Regions from separate parts of the Streptomyces sp. NPDC050625 genome, predicted to be linked through region 1. Evidence: riboswitches for the same ligand, from Rfam matches in the RefSeq annotation. Region 1 holds a riboswitch; the other holds the start of a gene.
What was found. Region 1 has a riboswitch for S-adenosylmethionine ahead of AB0I54_RS18160 (aminotransferase class V-fold PLP-dependent enzyme). Riboswitches for the same ligand answer to the same signal wherever they lie in the genome.
Positions count from the first base shown of each region.

Region 2: linked by a shared signal. The riboswitch ahead of thrC (threonine synthase) and the one ahead of AB0I54_RS18160 (aminotransferase class V-fold PLP-dependent enzyme) in region 1 are both predicted to bind S-adenosylmethionine.

Region 1 is NZ_JBFAIQ010000007.1:30,550-40,495, reverse strand. Features, by position in the region: gene AB0I54_RS18175 (rhomboid family intramembrane serine protease) at 133-876, shown strand; gene AB0I54_RS18170 (Lrp/AsnC ligand binding domain-containing protein) at 873-1,154, shown strand; gene AB0I54_RS18165 (serine/threonine-protein kinase) at 1,194-4,094, opposite strand; gene AB0I54_RS18160 (aminotransferase class V-fold PLP-dependent enzyme) at 4,159-5,532, opposite strand; SAM riboswitch class IV at 5,695-5,811, opposite strand; gene trpD (anthranilate phosphoribosyltransferase) at 5,886-6,950, opposite strand; gene AB0I54_RS18150 (cytochrome bc complex cytochrome b subunit) at 7,088-8,719, opposite strand; gene AB0I54_RS18145 (Rieske 2Fe-2S domain-containing protein) at 8,716-9,774, opposite strand; gene AB0I54_RS18140 (c-type cytochrome) at 9,771-9,946, opposite strand, start outside.
Region 2 is NZ_JBFAIQ010000011.1:198,442-208,387, forward strand. Features, by position in the region: gene AB0I54_RS25115 (helix-turn-helix transcriptional regulator) at 47-886, shown strand; gene AB0I54_RS25120 (DUF397 domain-containing protein) at 870-1,073, shown strand; gene AB0I54_RS25125 (Uma2 family endonuclease) at 1,355-1,663, shown strand; gene groL (chaperonin GroEL) at 1,691-3,313, opposite strand; gene AB0I54_RS25135 (cold-shock protein) at 3,655-3,861, opposite strand; gene AB0I54_RS25140 (MoaD/ThiS family protein) at 4,292-4,567, opposite strand; gene thrC (threonine synthase) at 4,564-5,847, opposite strand; SAM riboswitch class I at 5,865-6,006, opposite strand; gene AB0I54_RS25150 (glucosyl-3-phosphoglycerate synthase) at 6,136-7,080, shown strand; gene AB0I54_RS25155 (trehalose-6-phosphate synthase) at 7,164-8,600, shown strand; gene otsB (trehalose-phosphatase) at 8,609-9,475, opposite strand; gene AB0I54_RS25165 (DUF3263 domain-containing protein) at 9,548-9,781, opposite strand.

The sequences.
Region 1 (9,946 bases):
TGTCCGTGACGCGCCATCTGCCCGACGCGTGTGGCTCGTAACCCTACGGCCTGGTGGGGACTCGTCGCTGGTGCGTCCATGGCGGCGAGGCGGTCTGCGGGAGTGCGTCCCCTTACGTCATGCTCTGTGTCCATGATCAGCAACTGGAGCGCGGTGGCCGCGAGGACCTTCAGGGCGGTTCGGGGCACGCCGGCGCCGATGACGTACACCTTCATCGCCCTGTGCTGCCTGATCTTCGTGATGGGTCCGGCGTCGGGGCTCAATCCGGCGTACGGCACGGGGGACGCGCTGCTCGCCGTGCAGCGGGCGTACTTCCGGCACTGGGGCGTCATCCCCGCGAAGCTGTTCGAGCAGCCGGCGCAGGAGGCCCTCACCCCCGCCACGGCCCTCTTCGTGCACGGCAGCTGGGTGCATCTGCTCGGCAACATGCTCTTCCTCTACGTCTTCGGGGCGATGACCGAGGAGCGGATGGGCCGCGTGCAGTTCACCCTGTTCTACGTCGGCTGCGGCTATCTCGCGCTGATCGGCTACGCGGCCGCCAACGCCTCGTCCCAGCAGTCGCTGGTGGGCGCGTCCGGGGCGATCTCGGCGGTACTCGGAGCGTTCCTGTACCTGTTCCCCGATGCCCGTGTCACCAGTCTCCTCCCCTTCCTGTTCTTCCTCCCACTGCGCTTCCCGGCCTGGGTGGTCCTGCCCTTCTGGGCGGCCATCCAGTGGCTGGCGGCGGGCCGCGCCTCCCAGGGTCCGGGGGTGGCCTATCTGGCCCATCTGGTGGGCTTCTCGCTGGGCTTCGTCTTCGCGTGGGTGCGGTTCGGGCGGCCTACTAAAGTGAGGGACGCCCCAGCTCCGGCCCCCGAGGGAGAGAAACAGCCGTGATCACCGCGATCGTCCTCATCAAGACCAGCGTGGACCGGATCCCCGAGATCGCGGAGCAGATCGCTTCGCTGGACTCGGTGAGCGAGGTCTTCTCCGTCACCGGTACGTACGACCTGATCGCGATGGTGCGGGTCAAGGAGCACGAGGAGCTGGCGGAGGTCATCCCGGGCCGGATCAGCAAGATCCCCGGGGTGGAGGGAACGGACACGCACGTGGCCTTCCGCACGTACTCGCAGCACGACCTCGAGGCGGCGTTCTCGATCGGGCTGGACAACTAGCCGCTCGGTCGGGACGACCTACCCGCTCGGTCAGGACGGCTAGACGGTCACGTCGACCGCCGCGATCCCGGTGCCCGAGGGTACGTAGAGGCGGCCGGCGCGGACGACCGGGGTGTGCTGGTCGTCGCCCTGGCTCCGGCCGATGTCCGCGCTCCAGCGTGGCCCGCCGTCGACCAGGGCCAGGGTCTGGACGCGGTCGTCGACGCGGGCGTACACGGTGTCGCCGGACACCACCGCGCCGGGAAGCGAGGAGGTGCCGTCGCCGACCTGGCGCGTCCACGCCTTGGTGCCGTCGGCGGCGCGCAGCGCGTAGACGCCGCCGTTCTCGGTGGCGACGGCGAGGGACCGGTTGCCGGGGACCGGGGCCGTCGGACTGCTGTCCGGATTGCGCCACAGCCGCCTGCCGTCCGTGCTCCGGAAGCCCTGCAGGCCGGGGCCGGAGTCGGCGAGCAGCGTCGTGCCGGCCAGCGCCGACACCCTCACGTCGGTTCCGCCCGGCACGGACCACTTCCGGGAGCCGTCCGTGGCGTCCAGCGCCAGCAGCCGGTCTCCGTAGCTGCCGGTGTAGACCACGCCGCCCGCGACCAGCGGGATGCCGGTGGGGCCGGCGGGGGTCGTCACGAGCCAGCGCTCGCTGCCGTCGGCGGCGACGCAGCGCAGGCCGCCGGCGTCGGTGCCGCCCATGACGACGAGGACGTGGTCGCCGAGCAGGACCGGGATGCCGTAACCGTGGTCGCCGAGGGTCTGCTGCCACTTCGGGGTGCCGTCGAGGGCCACGGCGCGCAGGCGGCGCAGGTTGCGGTCGTGGTCCCAGGTCACGCAGAAGACGCCGGCCGCGGTGACCACGGGGGTCGAGACCTCGTCACCGAGCTTGATCTTCCAGCGGCGGCTTCCCGTGCGCGAGACGGCGTGCAGGGTGCCGCTGGAGCTGCCCAGGTAGACGGCGGAGCCGTCCGGGGAGAGGGCGACGCAGGGGCCGTCCAGCCCGCCGAGGCCACCGACGTCGTACTGCCACCGCAGCATGGCGGGCCCGCCGGTACGGTCCCCGCCCGTGCGGGACGCCCCCACGGACGTGCCTCCCCTCTCGCCCTCGCTCCCCGTCCCCCGCTGCCAGAGCCACCCTCCGACCCCGGCCCCCGCGGCAACGACGGCCCCACCGGCCAAGACCTGCAACAACCGCCGCCGCCCGGGAGCCACCACGCCCGCCGGGGTGACGGTGCTCGCGTACGCATCGGGCACGGAGGCTTCGGCCACAGGTGGAGCAACGGCAGCGCTCACGGACGCGGGGACACCGGTCCCGGATGCGCCTGCCTCGGCTTCGGCCTCGGACGCGCCAACGGCTGACGCACCCGTGCCGGCACCGATCACGAACGCGCTGGAATCGGCACCGGGCGCGGCGGCGTCGATCACAGACGCGTCCGATTCGGCCACAGCCGCGTAGGCATCCGCAACCGGTGCGGCGCCGTCGGTTCCGGACACGGCGATGTCGGCGACAGGCAGGGCACTTCCGGTCGCAGTCTGGTCGGCATCAGTCACGGACGCGGTGCTGTCAGCCCCTGGCACGGCGGCGTCGATCAAGGACGCGGCAGCGTGCGACGCAGACGCGTCGACATCGGTCGCAGGCGTGGCAACTCCGGATGCAGAAACCTTGCCGTCAGGCCCGGGCGCGACCATGTCGGCCCCCGGCGCACCGGCGTCGATCAAGGACGCGGCAGCATCCGCGCCGGACACGGCAGAGTGCGACGCAGACGCGGCGACATCCGTGCCGGGCACGGCAGAGTGCGACGCAGACGCGTCGACATCGGTCGCAGGCGTGGCAACGCCGGACGCGGAAACCTTGCCGTCAGGCCCGGGCGCGACCATGTCGACCCCCGGCGCACCGACGTCGATCAAGGACGCGGCAGCATCCGCACCGGACACAGCAGCGTGCGACGCAGACGCGGCGACATCCGCGCCGGACACGGCAGCTCCCGGTGCCGACGTCGCTGTCGGTGGTGTGGGGGTGTGTGGGGCCGCGTACTCCACGCCGGTCGCGTGGGGCGCCGGGATCCAGTGGGGGGTGGTGTGGGGCGGTGTGGGGTCGGGGGTGGCCGCGTACCAGCCCGGGCGGATGTCCGTGCGCAGTGAGGCCGGGGTGTGGCCGGTGGACGTCAGGAGGTCCGCGGGGGTCGGGCGCTCCAGTGGGTCCTCTCGCAGGCAGGCCGCCACCAGCGGGCGCAGGTCGTCCGGCACCCCGGACAGGTCGAAGTCGCGGGTCAGGATGCGCAGCAGGATCACCGAGTCCTGGCCCTCGCCGAACGGCTCGCGTCCGGCCGCCGCGTAGGCCAGGACCGCGCCCAGGGAGAAAACGTCGCTCGGCGGTCCCACCTGGCCGCCGTTGCGGATCTGCTCGGGCGAGACGTAGCCGACCGAGCCCACCACCGCGCCGGTGCGGGTCAGCGCCGTGGCCTCCAGGGCCCGTACGATCCCGAAGTCGATGACCCGGGGGCCGTCCGCGCCCAGCAGGATGTTGGAGGGCTTCAGGTCGCGGTGGACCATCCCCTTGGCATGGATGGCGGCGAGCGCCTCCCCGAGGGCCCCCGCCAGGACCCGTACCGCCGACCGGGGCAGCGCGCCCCCGTCCAGCACCGCGTCCCGCAGGTTCGGTCCCTCCACGAACTCCGTTGCCATCCAGGGCCGTTCCGCCCCGGTGTCGGCGTCCACCACCCGCGCGGTGTACGTGCCCGCCCCGCCGACGGTCTGCGCGGCCCGTACCTCATGACGGAACCGGGCCCGGAAGGTGCGGTCCTCGGCGTGCTCGGCGCGCACCACCTTCACCGCGAGCCGGAGTCCGGTGCGCGACTCGGCGAGATACACCTCGCCCATCCCGCCCGCGCCGAGCCTGCCCAGGACCTCGTACGGCCCGATCCGCCGCGGATCCGCCGCGCGCAGCGCGTCCACCCCGTGCTCCCCCGTCAAGAGTCCGGCTGACAGGGGGAGCGTATACCGCGGTGACGTACGGCGATCAGACGGCCGGGACGCAGCGCCCGTCCTCGGTGCGGTACTGCCACTTGGCGCCGTCCCGGACCAGTTCCTTCACGGCGTTCACGAACCGGTCGACGTGCTCGTCCGGCGTGCCCGCGCCGAAGCTGACGCGGACGGCGTTGAGGGACTTCTCGCCGGGCGCGGCCTCCGGAGCGCCGCACTCGCCCTGGGTCTGCGGGTCGCTGCCCAGCAGGGTGCGGACGAGCGGGTGCGCGCAGAACAGGCCGTCGCGGACCCCGATGCCGTACTCGGCGGAGAGCGCGGCGGCGAAGTGCGAGCTGTTCCAGCCCTCGACGACGAAGGAGATCACGCCGACGCGCGGGGCGTCGTCGCCGAAGAGGGAGAGGACGCGGACCTGCGGGACCTCGGCCAGGCCGTCCCTGACCTTGCGGATCAGGTGCTCCTCACGGGCCACCAGGGTGTCGAATCCGGCCTCGGTCAGGGCCTTGCAGGCGGAGGCGATGGAGTAGACGCCGATGACGTTCGGGGAGCCGGCCTCGTGGCGGGCCGCGGTCTCGTGCCACTCCACGGCCACTCCCCCGTCCGCACGGCGGCTGACCCCGCGGCTGGCGCCGCCGCCCGCCAGGTACGGCTCGGCCGCGCGCAGCCAGTCGGCGCGGCCGGCCAGCACTCCGGAGCCGAAGGGGGCGTACAGCTTGTGACCGGAGAAGGCGACCCAGTCGACGTCCAGGTCCTGGACCGACACCGGGTGGTGGGGGGCCAGCTGGGCGGCGTCCAGGACGATCCGGGCACCGTGCGCGTGGGCGGCGGCGGCCAGTTCGCGGACCGGCCACAGCTCGCCGGTGACGTTGGAGGCGCCCGTGACGCAGACGAGGGCCGGGCCGTGAGGGTCACGGTCGGCGAGGGCCCGCTCCAGGGTCGCGACCGCCTCGCGCGGGCTGCGCGGGGCGTCGAGGTAGCTGACCCGGGCGTCCTTCCAGGGCAGCAGCGAGGCGTGGTGCTCGGTCTCGAAGACGAAGACGTGGCAGTCGGCGGGCAGCGCGGCGGCGAGCAGGTTGAGGGAGTCGGTGGTGGACCGGGTGAAGATCACCTGGTCGGCGTCGCGGCAGTCGAGGAACTCGGCGACGGTCGCGCGGGCGTTCTCGAAGAGGTCGGTGGAGAGCTGGGAGAGGTAGCCGGCGCCGCGGTGGACGCTGCCGTAGTAGGGGGCGTAGGCCGCCACGTCGTCCCAGACGCGCTGGAGGGCGGGGGCGCTGGCCGCGTAGTCGAGCGCGGCGTAGGTGACTTCGCCGCCCGTGACGAGCGGGACGGTGACGTCCTCGCCCAGGACGGGCAGCGGCCCCGGAATGTCACAGCAAACGGTCCGGACGGCGGCAGCGGTGGAGACGGACATGGTGAACTCCCGTGAGAAGCAAGGCGGAACCACCACGCGAGCACGCACGGCTCAAGCGCGGGGAAGGTGAAAAGGGGTACGCGGAGGCGGGGCTCTACGCCCTATCGCATTCGCTTGCTCACAGAAGGCTCCCTCGACGACCAGGACCCCTGGTGTACGAGGGGTCCGCGCTTGCCGTAGACCTCGCTGCCTACGACCTGGTCCTCACCCGGGGCACCCCGCCACGGACGGAGGGTTGCCGGACAGTCGGCCGGGGCCTCATGACTGTCACTCATGACCTGGACAGGAAAGTACGTGAAGTGATCGCGGTCCCGCAACCCGTGTCCGGATCGCGGGACCGCCGACCGCTCATGTCAGGCGTTGCTCGCGGCCACCCACCGCTCCAGCACCCGCTTGGCCGAGCCCGAGTCGATCGACTCCGCGGCCTTGGCCATCTGGGCGCCGAGCTGCTCGGCGAGGGTGCCGGGGCCCGGGTCGAGGGCCACCAGGGCGGCCGCCGAGTTCAGCAGCACCGCGTCCCGTACGGGCCCCTTCTCGCCGTCCAGCAGCCGCCGGGCGACCTCCGCGTTGTACGACGGGTCCCCGCCCCGCAGCGCCTCCACCGGCACCAGTTCGAGGCCGACGTCCCGCGGGTCGAAGCTCTCCTCGGTGACCTTGCCGTCCCGGACGACCCAGACGCGGGAGGTGGACGTCGTGGTCAGCTCGTCGAGCCCGTCGTCGCCGCGGAACACCAGGGAGGAGTTGCCGCGCTCGGCCAGGACGCCCGCGATCATCGGCGCCAGCCGGGGGTCCGCGACGCCGACCGCCTGGGACCTGACCTTGGCCGGGTTGGTCAGCGGTCCGAGGGCGTTGAAGACCGTGCGGATGCCCAACTGGCCGCGGGCCGCGGCGACATGGCGCAGCGCAGGGTGGAACTTCACGGCGAAGCAGAAGGTGATGCCCGCCTCCTCCGCGACCTCGGCGACGCGCTGGGGCGTCAGGTCGAGGTTCACGCCGAGCTTCTCCAGGACGTCGGAGGAGCCGGACGCGGACGAGGCGGCCCGGTTGCCGTGCTTGACGACCTTGGCGCCGGTGCCGGCCACCACCAGCGCCGACATCGTGGAGATGTTCACCGTCTTCGCGCCGTCGCCGCCCGTGCCGACGATGTCGACCGTGCGGCCGGACACCTCGATCACCTTGGCGTGCTCGTACATCGCCCGGACGACGCCCGTGATCTCCTCGACGGTCTCGCCCTTGGCCCGCAGTGCCACCACGAAGCCGGCGATCTGCGCGTCGGTCGCCTCGCCGCGCATGATCCGGTCCATCGCCCAGGCCGTCGCGTCGGCGCTCTGGTCACGACCGTCCAGCAGGGCGTTCAGTACCTCGGGCCAGGAACGGCCCGCCGCGGTGTCGCCTCCAGCGGGGGTCACAGCGCTCATAAGCCGCTCCTGGGTGAGGTCCCGGATTCCGGGACGCCAATCTCAACAAGGTCCACCCTATCCAGCCGCCGGGCATGGCGAAGGGCCCCGTCCGAACACCGGACGGGGCCCCTGCCGTGGCGTGGCGTGCGCAGCGATCAGTGGTGGCCGTGGCCGCTCGTGATCTCCTTGTACTCCTCGACGGTGGCCTTCGGGATCTGGGACTCCTCGCCGTAGAGCGCGTCGCTGAGCTTGGCTCGCAGCTTCTGCGAGCCCGGCACCTTGCGCTCGACACCGTTCTCGTCGACCGTCGGGCCGATCTCGGCCGGCGCGTACTGCTCGTGCGCCGTGAGGGTGTGCAGCTGCTCCTGGCTGAGCGGCTCGTGGATCTCGATGAACTCACCGTGCGGCAGGCGCTTGATGATGCCGGTCTCGCGACCGTGCAGCACCTTCTCCCGGTCCCGGCGCTGCAGGCCGAGGCAGATCCGCTTGGTGAGGAGGAACGCCAGGACCGGTCCGACGAAGACGAAGATCCGGACGAACCAGGTGACCGCGTTGATCGACAGGTTGAAGTGCGTGGCCCACAGGTCGTTGCCACCGCCGACCAGCAGCGTCAGGTACACCGTCATCCAGGCGACACCGAGCCCGGTGCGCGTCGGGGCGTTGCGCGGGCGGTCCAGGATGTGGTGCTCGCGCTTGTCCCCGGTGACCCAGGACTCGATGAACGGGTAGACCGCGATCGCGACCAGGACCAGCGGGAAGATCACCAGCGGGATGAACACACCCAGGACGAGCGTGTGACCCCAGAAGTTGACCTCCCAGCCCGGCATGAAGCGGATCAGGCCCTCGGAGAAGCCCATGTACCAGTCGGGCTGGGCGCCGGTGGACACCTGGTCCGGACGGTAGGGGCCGATGGCCCAGATCGGGTTGATCTGCGCGACCGCGGCGATGGCCGCGATGACGCCGAAGACCAGGAAGAAGAAGCCTCCGGCCTTGGCCATGTACACCGGCAGCAGCGGCATGCCGACGACGTTCTTCTCGGACTTTCCGGGACCCGCGAACTGCGTGTGCTTGTGGTAGAAGACCAGGATCAGGTGGCCCACCACCAGGCCGAGCATGATGCCCGGCAGCAGCAGGATGTGGACCGAGTAGAACCGGGCCACGAAGTCGTGGCCGGGGAACTGACCGCCGAAGAGGAAGAACGACAGGTACGTGCCGACGATCGGCACGGACAGGACCGCGCCCTCCATGAAGCGGACACCGGTGCCGGAGAGCAGGTCGTCCGGGAGCGAGTAACCGGTGAAGCCGGTGAACATGCCCAGGACGAACAGCAGGAAGCCGAACAGCCAGTTGATCTCACGCGGCTTGCGGAACGCGCCGGTGAAGAACACGCGCATCATGTGCACGAACATGCCGGCCAGGAAGATCAGCGCGGCCCAGTGGTGGATCTGCCGGATGAGCAGACCACCGCGCACGTCGAAGGAGATGTGCAGGGTCGAGCTGAACGCCTCGGACATCAGCTGTCCCTGCAGCGGGACGTAGCTGCCGTGGTACACCACCTCGTTCATCGACGGGTGGAAGAACAGCGTCAGATACACACCCGTGAGGATGATGATGATGAAGCTGTACAGGCACACTTCGCCCAACATGAACGACCAGTGGTCGGGGAAGATCTTGCGCATGTTGGTCTTGGCCAGGGAGTAGATCCCGAGCCGGCCGTCGGCCCAGTCGGCGACGCGCTCGCCGGCGGGCGCCTTGCCGCGTCGCTCGTTGTTCTCGTTGGTGCTCATCCGCGCTCCCAGAATGCAGGACCGACGGGCTCTTCGAAGTCGCCGAGCGCCTCGAGGTAGCCCTCGTCGTTCACGCCGATGCGGAGCTGCGGCAGGGCGTGACCGGCGGGGCCGAAGATCACCCGGGCACCGTCGGAGAGGTCGAAGGTGGACTGGTGGCAGGGGCACAGCACGTGGTGCGTCTGCTGCTCGTACAGCGAGATCGGGCAACCGACGTGGGTGCAGATCTTCGAGTACGCCACGATGCCCTCGTGCGACCACGCGAGCTCGCGCTTGTCCTTGATGTTGTCCGGCTGGAGCCGGACGATCATCAGGGCCGCCTTGGCGATCTCTTCCTGGAACTCCTCGTCGGTCTCCTCCAGGCCCTCGGGCTTGGCGAAGGTCAACGAGCCGACGGCGACGTCCTCGGGCCGCAGCGGCTCGTTGGTGTTCATGTTGACGAGCAGCTTGCCCTTGGCCCACAGGGTGTGCCGCAGCGACGTCCCGGGCAGCGGGCCGAGGTCACGCAGCAGCATGACGCCGGAGAGCGGCACCAGGGCGAGCGCACCGAACATCGTGGTGCGGATCAGCCCGCGGCGGCCGATCGCCGACTCCTTGGCACCCTGCTTGAAGTCGGCGATGACCTTCGCCTTGACCTCCGGCGGCGCCGAGATCGCGTGACGCTCGTCGGCGATCTCCACGTCGGACATCAGGGTGCGGGCCCAGTGGACCGCGCCCGCGCCGATGCAGAACAGCGCCGCGCCGAGGGTCAGGCCCAGCGCGAAGTTCAGCGCGCTGACGTGACCGATCGGGAAGACGAAGATCGACTTGTCGTGCGGGATCGCCACGTACGAGGCGATGAAGCCGACGGTGGCGAGCATCGAGACCGTGAACAGCAGGGCGACGGCGCGCTCGGACCGCTTGGCGGCGCGCTCGTCGATGTCCTGGATCCGGTGCTCGTGGGGCGGCAGGCCCGGGTCCGCGAACGGGTCCTTCTCGTCCGCGATGCTCACCGCGCCGTGCGCGGTCTCCTGCTCAGCGGGCAGGTTCTCTTCTGGAATGTCTTGGCTACTCATGACTTCTTGGCCTTTGCGGTCCGAGCGGCGACCCAGACGGCGACCGCGATCAATGCGCCGAGACCGAAGATCCACGCGAACAGGCCCTCGGTGACCGGCCCGAGGCCGCCCAGTTCGAGACCGCCGGGGTTCTCCGTCTGGTCGCTGTCGACCGCGTTCAGGTACGCGATGA
Region 2 (9,946 bases), on a different contig from region 1:
CAGATACGGCGTCCCAACAACCTCAGCTGTCAGACCGGGAGTTGCCATGGCAGGACCGAAGGACCTCGATCCGTCATCGTCACCGCGCGCTTTGCTGGGTGCGGAGTTACGGCACGCTCGGGAGCGGAGGGGGCTGAGTCAGGAGCAGCTGGGCCAGCGGCTGTTCGTGAGCGGGTCGTTCATCGGGCAACTGGAGGCGGGGACGCGGCGGATGCAGCCGGAGTTCGCACGGATGCTGGACGAAGTGCTGGAGACGGACGGCTTCTTTGCGCGGAACTGTGGGGCGGCGGCCAAGTCGAAGTACGAGCCGCCCTTCGAGGAAGTGGTGGAGGCGGAGGCACAGGCCACGGCGATCAGGCAGTACACGTCGCTCCTGATCCCGGGGCTCCTGCAGACGCCTGCGTACGCACGGGCCGTGGACCGACCGTGGGCCCCGATGGCGTCGGAGGAGGCCATCGAGGAGTGGGTGGAGGGCCGTATGGAGCGGGCTCGACTGCTCGACCACCCAACAAAGCCGGTGTTGTGGACGGTGCTTGACGAGGCGGCGCTGCACCGGAAGATCGGCGGCCCGGCGGTGATGGCGGAGGCCCTGCGTCATGTGGCCGGTATGGCCCACCGGAACCGGATCATCATGCAGGTGCTGCCGTTCAACGTGGGTGCGCATGCGGCGATGCAGGGTTCCCTCAAGCTCATGGAGTTCGCGGACGCCCCTCCGCTGGTCTACTGCGAGGGGGTGCGCAGCGGGCGTATGGAGGACGACCCAGCTACCGTCGCCCAACTGAGGTTTGTGTACGACCTCCTCGTGGCCTCCGCGCTATCGCAGGAGAAGTCCCTGGCCCTGATCGAGGCGTTGGCGCAGGATTACGCCCATGAGGAAGAACCTTGACAACGACCTGGGCACGGCCGTATGGATCAAATCGAGCTACAGCGCCGGCGGCAACGACTGCCTCGAAGTCACCCACGACTCCCCCACGCTCATCCCCATCCGCGACTCCAAGACCCCCCTCGGTCCGAAGCTCATGTTCCGGGCCGAGGCATGGTCGGCGTTCGTCGAGGACCTGAAGCGCGCCTAGCCGTCAAGTGACCGTGGGGGCCGCCCGCTTCTTCGCCAGTGTCGTGCTTCCACGCCCCGAGTAAAGGGCGCTCCGCGTCGCCTTCGGCGATGGCCCTGCGGGCCACCCTTGACTAGGGCCGCTCCAGCACGGGTGAGAAGCAAGCGAGTGGCCCGGAAAGACGGTGGCCGCTTGACGGGGTTCACGGGCAACCGTCGGCTGCGTGCCTGGCCGGGGTTCGCGGGCGCGGCCGCGCCTCGCCAGCACGCCGGGCTGGCTCAGCGGCTTGCGGATGGTGGGCAATGGAGCGCGGGGGCTGCGTGGCGGGACGCCGGGCCAGCATCGTCATAGGTCGGCGCCTACCGCAAGGGGCCCGTGATACCAACCGACGCGACCGCATCGACAAGGTCCGCGGCTACGCCGAAGCTGGTATCCCCATCCACCTGCTGATCGACCGGGACAACAACACGCTCGTCGTACACAGCGAGCCCAAGGACGGCCGCTACCAACAGTCCCCGGCCCACTCCTGGGGCGCCACCGTCGCGCCGACTGGAAACGCCCGAGGGCGGCACCCCCAGCCAGAAGCTGGGAGAGCCGCCCTCGGTCCGTAGGACAGGCGATCAACCGGAACCGGTCGATCAGAAGTCCATGTCACCGCCCGGCATGCCGCCCGGAGCGGCCGCGGCGGCCTTCTCCGGCTTGTCGGCGATGACGGCCTCGGTGGTGAGGAACAGCGCGGCGATGGAGGCGGCGTTCTGCAGCGCGGAACGGGTCACCTTCGCCGGGTCGATGATGCCTTCCTTGACCAGGTCGACGTACTCGCCGGTCGCGGCGTTCAGGCCGTGGCCCGGGGTCAGGTTGCGCACCTTCTCCACCACGACACCGCCCTCGAGGCCGGCGTTGACGGCGATCTGCTTCAGCGGAGCCTCGAGCGCGAGCTTCACGGCCTGGGCGCCGGTCGCCTCGTCACCCTGCAGCTCCAGCTTCTCGAACACCTGGGAGGCCTGGAGCAGGGCCACGCCACCACCGGCGACGATGCCCTCCTCGACGGCCGCCTTGGCGTTGCGGACGGCGTCCTCGATGCGGTGCTTGCGCTCCTTGAGCTCCACCTCGGTGGCGGCACCGGCCTTGATGACCGCGACACCGCCGGCGAGCTTCGCCAGGCGCTCCTGCAGCTTCTCGCGGTCGTAGTCGGAGTCGCTGTTCTCGATCTCGGCGCGGATCTGGTTGACCCGGCCGTTGACCTGGTCGGAGGAGCCGGCACCGTCGACGATGGTGGTCTCGTCCTTGGTGATGACGACCTTGCGGGCGCGGCCCAGGAGGTCCAGGGTCGCGTTCTCCAGCTTGAGGCCGACCTCCTCGGAGATGACCTCGCCGCCCGTGAGGATGGCGATGTCGCCGAGCATGGCCTTGCGGCGGTCACCGAAGCCCGGGGCCTTGACGGCGACGGACTTGAAGGTGCCGCGGATCTTGTTGACGACCAGGGTCGACAGGGCCTCGCCCTCGACGTCCTCGGCGATGATCAGCAGCGGCTTGCCCGACTGCATGACCTTCTCCAGGAGCGGGAGCAGGTCCTTGACGGAGCCGATCTTGGAGTTGGCGATGAGGATGTACGGGTCGTCGAGCGACGCCTCCATCCGCTCCATGTCGGTGGCGAAGTACGCCGAGATGTAGCCCTTGTCGAAGCGCATACCCTCGGTGAGCTCCAGCTCCAGACCAAAGGTCTGGGACTCCTCGACGGTGATGACGCCTTCCTTGCCGACCTTGTCCATGGCCTCGGCGATGAGCTCGCCGATCTGGGTGTCGGCGGCGGAGATGGAGGCCGTGGAGGCGATCTGCTCCTTGGTCTCGACGTCCTTGGCCTGCTCCAGCAGGGCGGCGGAGACGGCCTCGACGGCCTTCTCGATACCGCGCTTGAGGGCCATCGGGTTGGCGCCGGCGGCTACGTTGCGCAGGCCCTCCTTGACCAGGGCCTGGGCGAGCACGGTCGCGGTGGTCGTACCGTCACCGGCGACGTCGTCCGTCTTCTTGGCGACTTCCTTGACCAGCTCGGCGCCGATCTTCTCGTACGGGTCCTCGAGCTCGATCTCCTTGGCGATGGAGACACCATCGTTGGTGATCGTGGGGGCGCCCCACTTCTTCTCGAGGACGACGTTGCGGCCCTTGGGGCCGAGCGTCACCTTCACGGCGTCCGCGAGCTGGTTCATGCCGCGCTCGAGGCCGCGCCGCGCCTCCTCGTCGAACGCGATGATCTTGGCCATGTGAAGTGGTCCCTCCAGGACTGGGGGTGATTCCTTCGGACCGCGCCCGCGCCCGCGACGGACGGCCCACGGGCCGGTGGTTCCTTGCCCCACCCGCTCCGCGGCCTCACCGACCCGGTCCTTCTTTTGTCACTCTCACCTTCAGAGTGCTAACGCCAATGATTAGCACTCGCCCCTGTCGAGTGCAAGCGGCTCGGGAGGATACGCAGGTGGGCTGCGGCGTCACGGGGCCCGGGCGGGCCGGGCGGCACGGGCGTCGCGGGCAGACCGAAGGGCCCGTACCCCGGGAGGTACGGGCCCTTCGAAGATGAACAGAACGTCGGTGTCAGTCGACGCGTGCTTCAGCTGGTCGCCAGCCGGACCATGTCCGCCTGCGGGCCTTTCTGACCCTGCGAGATCTCGAAGTCGACCCGCTGTCCCTCTTCCAGGGTGCGGTAGCCGTCCATCTGGATCGCGCTGTAGTGGACGAAAACATCCGCACCACCGTCGACCGCGATGAAGCCGTACCCCTTCTCCGCGTTGAACCACTTGACGGTGCCCTGAGCCATGCCTAACTCCCCTATTACTGGCCCTTGCACAGATCCACACCTCGCGGATCCGGGTCAGACCTCACCCCCCATTGGCTTGGGGGCGTGCGCCGGAACGCGTCGACCGCGGCTGAATGTATCTGTCCAACTGCCGTCTGCAACAGGTCAATCGGACGAGAATTCTGGACGTGCGCGGTCCGGAATGTGGCGAGAATTCGCCTGAATTCAGGGCAAGTCGGGCCCTGCAAAAGGTATAAAAGCCGCAGAAAGCCCACACACTTTGGCTACTTCTTGTCGGCCTACGGCATGAATCCAGGGCTTCCGACCCGGAGATCGGGAGCGAGTTCCCCAACTGTACCGCGCTCAATCACACTGAATTGCCCCCTCCGCTTCTCTCACGGAGGGGGCAATCAGATGAACACTCGGTAACTGCCGTTACCCACGGTAATGATCAGCCGCCGGCGACCGCCGGGATGATGGAGACACCCGAGCCGTCGGGGGTCGCCGTCTGAAGGCCCTGCTCGAAGCGGACGTCGTCGTCGTTGACGTACACATTGACGAAGCGGCGCAGCTTGCCCTGGTCGTCCAGGACACGGGCGGCGATCCCCGTGTGGTTCTTCTCCAGGCTCTCGATGACCTCGGCGAGGGTCGCGCCCTCGGCCGTCACCTCGGCCTGGCCGCCCGTGTAGGTGCGCAGGATGGTGGGGATGCGGACGGTCACACTCATGCCAGGCCAGCCTCTCGGAAGGAGTCAAGGTTCGGGCGGATGGTCGCGGTCAGGCCCGTGCCGGCCACCGCGTCAAGCGTCTTGAGGCCGTCGCCCGTGTTGAGGACGACGGTGGTCTTGGTCGGGTCGAGGACGCCGTCCTTGATGAGCTTCCGCGTCACGCCCACCGTCACACCGCCCGCCGTCTCGGCGAAGATGCCCTCGGTGCGCGCCAGCAGCTTGATGGCGTCCACGACCTGCTCGTCGGTCACATCCTCCACCGCGCCGCCGGTGCGGCGCGCGATGTCGAGGACGTACGGCCCGTCGGCCGGGTTGCCGATGGCCAGGGACTTGGCGATGGTGTTCGGCTTCTGCGGGCGGACCACGTCGTGCCCGCCCTTGAAGGCCACGGACACCGGCGAGCAGCCCTCGGCCTGGGCGCCGAAGATCTTGTAGGGCCGGTCCTCGACAAGCCCGAGCTTGATCAGCTCCTGCAGACCCTTGTCGACCTTGGTGAGCTGGGAGCCGGAGGCGATGGGGACCACGATCTGGTCGGGCAGCCGCCAGCCGAGCTGCTCGCAGATCTCGTACGCCAGGGTCTTGGAGCCCTCCGCGTAGTACGGCCGCAGGTTGACGTTGACGAAGCCCCAGCCCTCGCCGGCCGGGTCGCCGATCAGCTCGGAGCAGAAGCGGTTCACGTCGTCGTAGTTGCCCTCGATGCCGACGAGGTTGCCGCCGTAGATCGCGGCCATGACGACCTTGCCCTGCTCCAGGTCGTGCGGGATGAACACGCAGGAGCGGAGGCCGGCGCGGGCGGCCGCGGCGCCGACGGCCCCGGCGAGGTTGCCCGTGGAGGAGCAGGACAGGGTGGTGAAGCCGAAGGCGCGGGCGGCCTCCAGGGCCTGGGCGACGACGCGGTCCTTGAAGGAGTGCGTCGGGTTGCCGGAGTCGTCCTTCACGTACAGACCGCCGGTCACACCCAGCTCGCGCGCCAGGTTGTCGGCCTTGACGAGCTTGGTCCAGCCCGGGTTCAGGTTCGGCTTGTCGGCCACGTCCGCGGGGACGGGCAGCAGCGGCGCGTAGCGCCAGATGTTCGCGGGGCCCGCCTCGATGCGCCTGCGGAGTTCCTCGGTTTCGTACGCCGAGAAGTCGTACGCGATCTCGAGCGGACCGAAACACTCCTCGCAGGCGAACACCGGTCCGAGCGGTACCCGGTGACCGCACTCGCGACAGCTCAGTGCTGCGGCCGGGCCGAGGTCTACTGTGGGATTGCTGGTGCTTGCAACTGTCTGCACAGCCATGGAGGCGAGGCCCTTTCTCCTCATCTTCCTCACGACGCATCTCGCCGTGAGACGGATTTGGCACCTTCCCTAGCCGGGAGCCTCGCTGGAGGACGAGAACCGACTGGAGGGTTGCCGGGGCTTCATCGGGCCGTGTCCCTCTGCCCCTCTGGATGAGCTGTATGTGGTTGTAAACGCCCACGACCCTCGACATGCGATGGTCATCGGCGTTGTTCAAGACTGTAACCGAAGGCCAGGACAGTTGAGATAGTCGTCCGAACCGCGAGACAACGTGAGGAGCCGCTGACTGTGCTGGAAGAAGTCGAGCGCTGGCTGGCCACCCGCTCCTGGTCCATGACCGATCGCCCCCTCCACAAGATCCTCGCCGCCAAGCAGCGGACGGGTCAGTCGGTGTCCGTGGTGCTGCCCGCGCTCAACGAGGAGGAGACGGTCGGTGACATCGTCGCCGTGATCCGCCACGACCTCATGCAGCAGGTCCCGCTCGTCGACGAGATCGTCGTCGTCGACTCGGGATCCACCGACCGCACCTCCGCGGTGGCCGCCGCCGCGGGTGCCAGGGTCGTCCACCGCGACGACATCCTGCCGCGCATTCCGGCCGTTCCCGGCAAGGGGGAGGTCCTGTGGCGCTCCCTGCTGGTCACGAGCGGGGACATCGTCTGCTTCATCGACGCCGACCTGAGGGAGTTCTCCTCCGACTTCGTCTCCGGGATCGTCGGCCCGCTGCTGACCGACCCGGGGGTCGACCTGGTCAAGGCGATGTACGACCGCCCACTGGGCGGGGCGACGGGCCAGGGCGGCCGGGTCACCGAGCTGATGGCGCGCCCGCTGCTGAACATGCACTGGCCGCAGCTGGCCGGCTTCGTGCAGCCGCTCGGCGGCGAGTACGCGGCCCGCCGCTCCCTGCTGGAACAGCTCCCGTTCCCCGTCGGCTACGGCGTGGAGCTGGGCATGCTGGTCGACGCCCTGCACCTGGTGGGCCTGGACGCCCTCGCGCAGGTCGACGTGGGGGTGCGCAAGCACCGGCACCAGGACGGGCAGGCGCTGGGCCGGATGGCGGCGGCGGTCTACCGGACGGCGCAGCTGAGGCTGGCCCGCGGTCACCTCGTCCGGCCCTCCCTGACCCAGTTCGAGCGGGGCGAGGACGGCTTCGAGCCGCGCACCTACTCGGTGGACACGGAGGAGCGGCCGCCGATGGCGGAGATCGCGGAGTACGCCTCGCGCCAAGTGGCCTGATCACTGGAGAACGGCTGTATACGGCCCCCTCGCAGGGTGGAACGTACGTTTGAGCGTTTCCGGGCCGGGCTAGGTTGAGGCGTATGGCTTCCACGCACGGTGCTGCTGAAGTGCTGGTCGCGTCCAATCGCGGCCCGGTCTCGTTCGAGGTGCGCGAGGGGGGTGCGCTGCACGCCAAGCGGGGTGGTGGCGGGCTGGTCTCGGGTCTGTCGGCCATCGGGCCGCACACGGACGCGGTGTGGGTGTGCGCCGCGCTGAGCGACGCCGACCGAGAGGCGGTGCGCCGCTCGCACGGCGGCCGGCGGCTGTCCGTGGACGCGACCGGCGGCCAGCAGGTGCGCATGCTGGACATCGACGCGACGGTGTTCTCCGACGCGTACAACGGCGTCGCCAACTCCGTGCTCTGGTTCGTCCACCACATGCTCTACCAGACCCCGCTGGAGCCGGTTTTCGACGCGGAGTTCCGGCGCCAGTGGGCGTCGTACGAGGCCTACAACCGGGCCTTCGCCGAGGCGCTGGCGGAGGAGGCCGCCGAGGGTGCCGCGGTGGTGATCCAGGACTACCACCTCGCGCTGGCTCCCCGGATGCTCCGGCAGCTCCGCCCCGATCTGCGGATCGGCCATTTCTCGCACACGCCCTGGGCCCCGCCGGACTACTTCCGTCTCCTGCCCGACGACATCGCGGCCGAGCTGCTCGGCGGCATCCTCGGCGCCGACCGCGCGGCCTTCCTCACCCAACGCTGGGCGGACGCGTTCACCGACTGCTGTCATGCGGTGCTCGGGCCCGGCATCCCGTCCGGCACGCGCATCGGTGTGCACGGGCTCGGCGCGGACGCGGACTTCCTGCGCAAGCGGGCGCACGAGCCGGACGTGGCCGAGCGGATGGCCGTGCTGCGCGCGGAGATCGGTGACGGCCGCAGGACGATCGTCCGGGTGGACCGCACCGAGCTGTCGAAGAACATCGTGCGCGGGCTGCTGGCGTACCGGCAGCTGCTGGACGACCACCCCGAGTGGCGCGAGCGGGTCGTGCACGTGGCCTTCGCCTACCCCTCCCGGCAGGACCTGGCCGTGTACCGCGACTACACGGCGGAGGTGCAGCGCCTGGCGCAGGACATCAACTCCCGGTACGGCACACCGGGTTGGACCCCGGTCGAGCTGCACGTCAAGGACGACTTCGCGCGCTCCCTGGCCGCGTACCGGCTGGCGGACGTGGCGCTGGTGAACCCCATCCGGGACGGTATGAACCTGGTCGCCAAGGAGATTCCGGTCGTCTCCGACGAGGGGTGCGTGCTGGTGCTCTCACGGGAGGCCGGGGCGTACGAGGAGCTGGGCGAGGACGCGATCGCCGTGAACCCCTACGACATCGTGGGCACGGCCGACGCCCTGCACCAGGCGCTGACCATGCCCTTCGAGGAGCGGGCGGAGCGGACGAAGCGGCTGGCCGCCGCGGCCACCGCGTTGCCCCCTGCTCAGTGGTTCCTGGACCAGCTGCACGCGCTGGACGTCGATCAGTCCAGCTGAGCGGCGAGTCAGTCCAGCTGAGCGGCGAGCGTGCGGAGCAGTCGTACGACCCCCTCGGGGCCGTCCACCACCAGGTCCGCCCGTTCGGCCAGCTCCGTCACCTCCGAGCTGCCGCTGCACACCAGCAGGCCGGGGACGCCGTCCGAGCGGAGCTTGTCGACCGCGGCGTAGGCGGGGAGGTCGCCCAGGTCGTCGCCGGCGTACACCACGGACTCGGCGCCGATGTCGCGGACGTACTCCAGGAGGGCGACGCCCTTGTCCATGCCGGGCGGGCGCAGTTCGAGGACCAGCCGGCCTGGCTCGACGATCAGGCCGTGCCGGGTGGCGAGGTCGGAGAGGGGTTCACGGAGGGCCTCGAAGGCGGCCTGCGGATCGTCGGCGCGGCGGGTGTGGACGGCGACGGCCCGCCCCTTCTCCTCGATCCAGGTCCCCCGCCAGGCGCCGATCCGGTCCAGGAACCCGGGCAGTTCGGCGCGGACGGCGGCGACGCCGGGGTGCGGGGGCGGCGCGCTGACGGTTCCGCTCACGGCCTCCCAGCGCTCGGCGCCGTAGTGGCCGAGGACGACGAGGTGCTCCAGGCCGGGGACGCCCGCGAAGCCGCCGTGCCGCACGGCGACCCCGGCCGGGCGGCCGGTGATCACGGCGACGGAGGCCACCTTGGGGGCGATTTCGGAGAGTGCGGGTACGGCGTCGGGGTGGGCCCGGGCCTGTTCGGGGTCGGCGACGATGGGGGCGAGCGTGCCGTCGAAATCGAGCCCGATCAGCGCGGTGCGCGGCCGTGCGAGCAGCGCGTCGAGCCCTTCGCGTCCGGCCTGGGTCACGGGGGTCGGCAGCGGGTCCATCGGGTTGGTGGAGTCCGTCGTATGGATGCCCATACGGCGACCCTATCCACGGGAGGGCGGGCGCACCCATGGCTCAGGGGGGCGCACAGGGAAGCGCCGCGGTGTTCACCGCTCGGAGCGCCGCGCCTCCCGTACGCGCCGCAGCCGGTTCACCGTCACCGGGTCGTGCGCCAGCGCCCGCTCGTCGTCCAGCAGGGCGTTCAGCAGCTGGTAGTAGCGCACGGGCGCGAGCCCCAGCTCCTCACGTATCGCCCGCTCCTTGGCCCCGGGCCCCGCAAACCCCCGCCGCTCCAACGCAAGGATCCCCCGCTCCCGCGCCCCCAGCTCGTCCAGCTCCATACGGGGAACGGTAGCCGGGCCCACTGACAACGACCGGCTCGCCAGCTGACAACGACCGGCTCACCGGCAGTGCCTCACCCGCGTCGCGGCTGCCCGCGGGGTCGCTGTCGTCTGGGCCGAAACAGCCCGGCCCCTCCTGCTCCACGCCCACACACGACAGCGGCC